2 regions of the Staphylococcus equorum genome follow, and region 2 is predicted to be linked to the other one. Evidence: riboswitches for the same ligand, from Rfam matches in the RefSeq annotation. Region 2 holds a riboswitch; the other holds the start of a gene.
The links. Region 2 has a riboswitch for lysine ahead of PYW44_RS07260 (aspartate kinase). Riboswitches for the same ligand answer to the same signal wherever they lie in the genome.
Positions count from the first base shown of each region.

Region 1: linked by a shared signal. The riboswitch ahead of PYW44_RS05875 (amino acid permease) and the one ahead of PYW44_RS07260 (aspartate kinase) in region 2 are both predicted to bind lysine.

Region 1 covers NZ_CP118982.1:1,209,340-1,213,229, reverse strand. Annotated here, with positions in the region: gene infC (translation initiation factor IF-3) at 1-153, opposite strand, end outside; ribosomal protein L20 leader region at 176-304, opposite strand; gene PYW44_RS05875 (amino acid permease) at 366-1,850, opposite strand; lysine riboswitch at 2,070-2,242, opposite strand; gene thrS (threonine--tRNA ligase) at 2,314-3,890, opposite strand, start outside.
Region 2 covers NZ_CP118982.1:1,482,976-1,486,865, reverse strand. Annotated here, with positions in the region: gene PYW44_RS07270 (ABC-F family ATP-binding cassette domain-containing protein) at 1-537, shown strand, start outside; gene PYW44_RS07265 (aldo/keto reductase) at 947-1,777, shown strand; lysine riboswitch at 1,958-2,136, shown strand; gene PYW44_RS07260 (aspartate kinase) at 2,223-3,425, shown strand; gene PYW44_RS07255 (aspartate-semialdehyde dehydrogenase) at 3,481-3,890, shown strand, end outside.

The sequences.
Region 1 (3,890 bases), 270 kb from region 2:
AATAACTACATCGAGTTCTACGCGCTCTGCCATTTCTAAAGCTTCTGCTTTAGATTTAATACCGATCTGTTCTCCGTCATGTCCGATTAAACGTAATTCTTTTGCACGAATCTTTTCGTTAACTTGAGTCTGATCTTTTGCTATGGTTGACACCTCCAAGATTTTTACGAAATTATCCCAAGAAAAAGAGCGAGTATATAATATACCCGCTCTTCTTTACACACAACAATGTCGTATGTATATAGACCTGCCAACTACTATTAGTGTCGCAACAGGTGAGAAGCGGGAGCTTCTACTTGGTTCGTTTCGTATTCAACATTACCTATCTTAGCAACAATTCATTAGCAAGTCAACAACTTTTCTATTTATTTATCGTCCATTTTAACATTTTGTCTTAAATCCACTTGTTCTAATGGTATTATTTTTGTTTTATAACGTAGTTTATGATAAATGAAGAATGCTAAGAATACTGGAATACCCATATATGTGATAACAAATCTATTGAGATCAAAATCTCCTGATTGGATGAAATCAACATCTTGTCCAATAATTACAAGTACACACAAGACACCTGCAAAAATAGGCCCGAATGGGAATAATTTAGCTTTATATTTTAATTTTGATTTATCATAGTTTTGTTTATCAAAAGCTTTTCTAAATCTGTAATGACTGACTGCAATACCAACCCATGCAATAAAACCAGTCAGACCACTTGCAGCAACGATATATTCATAAGCGTCACCGCTTAAATGTTGTAATACAAAGATAATTACTACGATTACTGCTGTAGCGAGTAATGATACATACGGTACACCACTTCTATTTGTTTTACCAAATATAGGATATGCAAGCTTATCTTTACTCATTGAATATAGCATACGTGTTGAAGCATACATACCTGAGTTACCTGCTGATAATACCGAAGTCAGTATAACAGCATTCATGAATGAGGCTGCAAATGCTAGCCCTGCATTTTGGAATACAAGTGTAAATGGTGAAGTTGAAATATCATCTCCGCCACCCATAAGTGATGGACTATCGTATGGTATCAACATACCAATTACAAAGATTGCAAGAATATAGAATATCAATATTCTCCAGAACACTTGTTTAATTGCCTTAGGAACCGCGCGCTCTGGATTTTCAGACTCTCCTGCTGTAATACCAATAAGTTCAGTACCTTGGAATGAAAAGCCTGCTACCAAGAACACACCTAAAATCGCTAAGATACTTCCTCCAAAGCCATCACCTAAAATAGGACCACTACCTTGAGTGAACGTGTCAAAACCAACAAACTCTCCACCCATGATACCAACTATTGTCAATAAACCGATTGCAATAAAGATAATCACAGTAACTACTTTAATCAAAGCAAACCAATATTCACTTTCGCCAAATACTCTAACGGACAATGCATTCAGTCCAAATATAATAATTAAGAATAGACAGCTCCAACTCCAAGCTGGAATACCTGACATTGGTGTCCAATACTGTATTACTTGTGCAGCAATCGTTACATCGGCTGCAACAGTAATTACCCAGTTAAACCAATAGTTCCAACCTAATGCGAATCCTAGAGATGGATCAACAAAACGTGTAGCATATGTACTAAATGATCCTGACACTGGTAAATATGTTGCCATTTCTCCTAGAGAAGTCATGAGGAAGAATACCATTGCTCCAATGATTGCGAAGGCTAAGAGCGCACCTAAACCACCTGCATCATGTATTGCACCACCAGAAGTCATAAATAAACCAGTCCCAATACAACCTCCAATTGCAATCATGGATATATGGCGATCTTTCAGCCCCCTTTGAACACCATCATTTTGATTCACTTGTTTTGCCATAGACGCTTCCCTTCCTTAAATATAGAGGTTAACTTACTATATGATTAAGATTCATACTATTTATAGTTTGAGCAGTAGTTCATTGTAATTAACTATATGGAATTACACAACAATTATAATTTTCGCTCTTTCCCGTTAACGTATTTATGATAATCCATTTGACTAAAAATAAAATGGTTGCATACCTATTAGATATGCAACCATTTTAATAATAGCATTTATATAGGTAGCACATCACATATGTGACAGTCCAGTTTCTTTCGATAACTGGCCCAACCTGTATAGTTAATGGACAATACAAGTTTCGGCATCTTCACCTTTCTATTATTCAACATATGCCCCATTCGGCTTCTGAATAATTACTCATTGAAAATGCAACCTCTAACTCAAATTTAATTTTAATATGAATGTGAACTAACTTCACTATTCTGTAATATACATGATTTCTTCAAGAGTTTCAAGACTATCTTTGTTTTTTCAATCTAATCTCATCGAGTAAATTCCAAATGAATTCTTCTTTTTCTAACGTTTCTTGATCTTGGGAACCATATTTTCGTACATTTACTTCATTGTTTTCTACTTCTTTGTCCCCTACAACGAGTTGGTAAGGTATTTTTTGCATTTGTGCTTCTCTAATTTTATAACCCATTTTTTCATTACGATCATCAATTTCAACTCTTACACCTTGAGATTTAAGCTCGTCTTGAATGTGTCTAGCATAATCATAATGTAAATCAACGTTAACAGGTATAATTTCTACTTGTTTTGGTGCTAACCATGCAGGGAATGCACCTTTTGTTTCTTCAGTTAAGAATGCGACGAAACGTTCCATAGTAGATACTACACCACGGTGAATGACTACTGGTCTATGTTGTTCTCCATCATTACCAATATAAGTTAAATCAAATTTCTCTGGTAACAAGAAGTCTAATTGGGCTGTAGATAATGTTTCTTCTTTGCCCATAGCAGTTTGAACTTGTACGTCAAGTTTCGGACCATAGAAGGCTGCTTCGCCTACTGCTTCTTCATAATCTAAACCAAGTTCGTCTACCGCTTCTTTCAACATACTTTCTGCTTTATTCCACATGTCATCGTCATCGAAATATTTTTCTTTATCTTCAGGATCTCTATAACTTACACGGAACTTATAATTTTCAAAGTTGAAATCTTTGTATACATCAACAATTAAATTTACAACACGTTTGAACTCTTCTTTAATTTGGTCCGGACGTACAAAAATATGCGCATCATTTAATGTCATTCCGCGGACACGTTGTAAACCAGAAACCGCACCACTCGCTTCATAACGATGCATAGTACCTAATTCAGCAATTCTAATAGGCAATTCACGATATGAATGTGGTTTATTTGCATAAATCATCATATGGTGCGGACAGTTCATTGGTCTTAAGACCATTTCTTCATGTTCATCTAATTTCATTGTTGGGAACATGTCTTCTTGATAATGGTCCCAATGACCTGATGTTTTGTATAAATCAACGTTGGCCATTACAGGAGTATAAACATGGTCATAACCCATACTTACTTCTTTATCTACAATATAACGTTCAATTTCACGACGAATTGTAGCACCGTTAGGCAACCAAAGTGGCAAACCTGCACCTACTAAAGGGTTGTTAGCAAATAGTTCTAAATCTTTGCCAATTTTACGGTGATCACGCTCTTTGCGTTCCTCCAACATTTTCAAATGTGCTTTCAATTCTTTTTTATCGAAAAATGCTGTGCCGTATATACGTTGTAACATTTTATTGTCACTATTTCCACGCCAATAAGCACCAGCTGTAGATAATAATTTAAATTCTTTTATTTTAGAAGTAGATGGTACATGAACACCACGACATAAATCAGTGAACTCTCCTTGGGAATATAAAGTCACATTTTCATCTTCTGGAATAGCATCGATTAATTCTTGCTTATATGGGTCGTCTGAGAAAAATGATTTAGCTTCATTTCTAGAAACCACTTTACGTTCAATTGGATAGTTTTCATTAACAATTTGTTTCATTGTTTTTTCTATTT
Region 2 (3,890 bases):
TTTGCTAAATCAACATTACTTAAAATCTTAGCTGGTGAAATGGAACCAGATGAAGGTACAGTAAGATGGGGCGTAACAACTTCTCAAAGTTTCTTACCTAAAGATAACTCATTCTACTTCGATGGTGTAGATACAAACTTAGTTGACTGGTTACGTCAATACGCACCTGAAGATGAACAAACAGAGACATTTTTACGTGGATTCCTAGGACGTATGCTATTTAGCGGTGAAGAAGTTAAGAAAAAAGCGAGTGTCTTATCTGGTGGAGAGAAAGTACGTTGTATGCTAAGTAAAATGATGTTATCAAGTTCTAACGTGTTACTACTGGATGAACCTACAAACCATTTAGACTTAGAAAGTATTACTGCAGTCAATGATGGCTTGAAATCATTCAAAGGTTCTATTATCTTTACATCTTATGACTTTGAATTCATCAATACGATTGCAAACCGTGTCATTGATTTAAATCCAACTGGTGGTCTTTCTAAAGAAACGACTTATAGAGCCTATTTAGAAGAAACTGGTGTATTAAAATAATAACCATGTGTTATTGATTTAAATATAACGCAATAAATAAGCGGAGGCTGAGACGACGTAATCTTGTTAGAACAATTAGATTCCTGTCTTACTCCCCTCTTAAAATATAGGCACCCCAATACTATAAAGGTATTAGGGGTGTCTTTTTCATGTTCTTTTATCTTTATATGAGTTAAATCTATGAAATTGGTTGGTTGAATCATTTTATTGTTATTTAAAATTGTAGTGATTTGAGCTAACTACTTACAAATTAATAAAGCACTAAACGAAGACCTTAAGTTAAGGATGTCCCCCACTTTGTTCATCTTATTTAGGATGAAACGCCCCATTGTTTGGGCTAATTACTTTCAAAATGAATTTTTGAATTATATAATCATAATTAATTCAAATGAACGGAGGAGTTATTTCAATGGAAAATTTAAATATGATTGATGGACAACTTTTACCACAAATCGGTTTCGGTACATATAAATTAAATGGTGCGCAAGGCGTACATGCAATCGTTAATGCGTTAAATCAAGGATACAGAATCTTAGATACAGCCTATAACTATGAAAATGAAGGTACAGTGGGTAAAGCAATTGAAAGAAGTCATGTTTCAAGAGATCAAATCATTGTCACTTCGAAATTACCAGGTCGTTATCAAGACTATGATGCAGCATTAACAGCTATACAAGAATCTATTTATCGATTAAATGTCGATTATATTGATTTATATTTAATTCATTGGCCAAATCCAAGACACAATAAATATGTTGAAGCTTGGCAAGCGATGATTGATGCTCAAAAAGCGGGACTAATTAAATCTATTGGTGTTTGTAATTTCTTACCAGAACATATAGAAAAATTAGAAAAAGAAACTGGTGTCTTACCAACAGTGAATCAGATTGAATTACATCCGTATTTTAATCAACAAGATATGATTGAGTATCATAATAAAAAAGGAATTATTACAGAAGCATGGAGTCCATTAGGTCGTGCATCTGAAGTAATAAAAGATAAAGATATCGCTGTAATTGCCGAAAAATATAATAAAACAATACCTCAAATTATATTAAGATGGCACGTTCAATTAGGTGTAGTACCAATTCCAAAATCTACTTCTATAACGAGACAAATTCAGAATCTAAATGTTTTTGATTTTAACTTAGAAGTTGAAGACGTAGAAAAGATAAACAACTTATCTCAAAAAGATGGTAGATTAAAAGGTCAAGACCCTGCAATATATGAAGAATTTTAAAATTGAAAATATCGGAAAATGATTGTCACTAAACAATTTTAATTATATTTACACTTATAACGTAAAATGTATAAATATAATGTTGTATTTTTCAGTAAATTTAAAAAACTTCACAAAAGCGGTTTACAGTACATATAAGCATATGTATAATATGAATCATAAACAAACAAAAATTAAATATGGTTTTGATGAGGCGCATCAATCATTAGTAAATATTAGAAGAACCTGCCTGCTAGCAGCTAATTTTGAAAGGGTGAGATGCCGAAATAGTTATAATAGCAGCTTATAACACGTTGGACTTTATGGTTAAGAGCTAAGAGTCTGTCATTATTGTAAGATAATGGAGTGCATCACTTGTATATAAATTATAGAACAAGTTCGCATCCCGAACTTGTTCTTTTTTTAATACTGTGATTCTCCCCTATTGATTGAGGAGGATATAGAATTGAACAGAAGTGTTTTGAAATTTGGAGGTTCTTCAGTAAGTGATTTTACCAAAATAAAAAATATAGCGGAAATGTTGAAAATAAGAGTTGATCAAGGTGAACAGCTTATTGTTGTTGTTAGTGCCATGGGCAAGACAACAGATGAGCTTATGGCTAATGTCTCTGCATTAACTACCAACCCTAAAGATCAAGAACTTGCACTATTATTAACTACGGGTGAACAACAGACAGTTTCTTACTTATCTATGGTTTTAAATGATATCGGTGTAAACGCCAAAGCGATGACCGGATATCAAGCGGGTATTAAGACAATTGGACATCATTTAAAAAGTCGAATAGCAGAAATTAATCCTGATACATTCGAAATCGCATTTACAGAAAATGATGTTTTGGTAGTTGCTGGTTTCCAAGGCATAAATGAATCGCTTGAAGTGACGACGTTAGGTCGAGGTGGTTCAGATACTACTGCTGTTGCCTTAGCAGCAAGTAACGACACGGCATGTGAGATTTATACCGATGTCGATGGTGTCTATGCTACTGACCCAAGATTATATAAAGAAGCAAAACGACTTGAATACGTTTCTTATGAAGAAATGATGGAGATGAGCGCATTAGGTGCAGGTGTGTTAGAAACAAGAAGCGTCGAATTAGCAAACAACTATAATATTCCGCTTTATTTAGGAAGAACTTTATCAAATGTGAAAGGAACATGGATTATGTCACAAGCAGAATTATTAGAAAAAAAAGCAGTTACAGGTGTGGCGTTAGATACACATATGATGCACGTTACAATTAGTTATCCCTTACCAGATAATAGATTACTTACTGAGCTTTTTACTCAATTGGAAGAAGGTTCAGTAAATGTTGATATGATTTCTCAGATTATTAACTTGGAAGGATTACAAATGTCCTTTACTATTAAAGATACAGATGCTTTTCAGATTTCAACTATATTAGAAACTTTAAAAGAACAATTTAATGCATTAGACTTCAAGATTAATGAAGAATACGTTAAAATCTCTTTAATTGGCTCTGGTATGCGTGATATTTCTGGTGTAGCATCAAAAGCATTCATTACTTTAATTGAAAACGATATTTCTTTTTATCAAACTACAACATCAGAAATAAGCATTTCATGTGTAATAGATGCTGAGAATGGCGAACGAGCTGTTCGAGCCCTTTATCAAGCTTTTGATATCTGAATTTTCGGACTATAATTAATATTTATTAAAATAATAAAAATGGAGTGTATGGTATATGACAAAATTAGCATTGGCAGGCGCAACAGGATTAGTAGGAAGAAAAATGTTAGAAACAATAGATCGCAAAGGCGTTGAATTTGATGAGTTAGTGTTGTTCTCTTCGGCTCGCTCAGCAGGTGAAAACATTGAATTTCAAGGTAAAAACTACACTGTTAGAGAATTGACGGAAGACGCAGCTAAGGAATCATTTGATTATGTATTAATGAGTGCTGGCGGTAGCACAAGTGAACACTTCTCCCCTATTTTTGAACAAGCGGGTGCAATTGTCATTGATAATTCAAGTCAATGGAGAATGACTGAAGGTGTAGACTTAATCGTTCCAGAGGTTAACGAGCCTGTATTAGATAGAAAAATTATTGCAAATCCAAATTGCTCAACAATACAATCAGTCGTACCACTTAAACC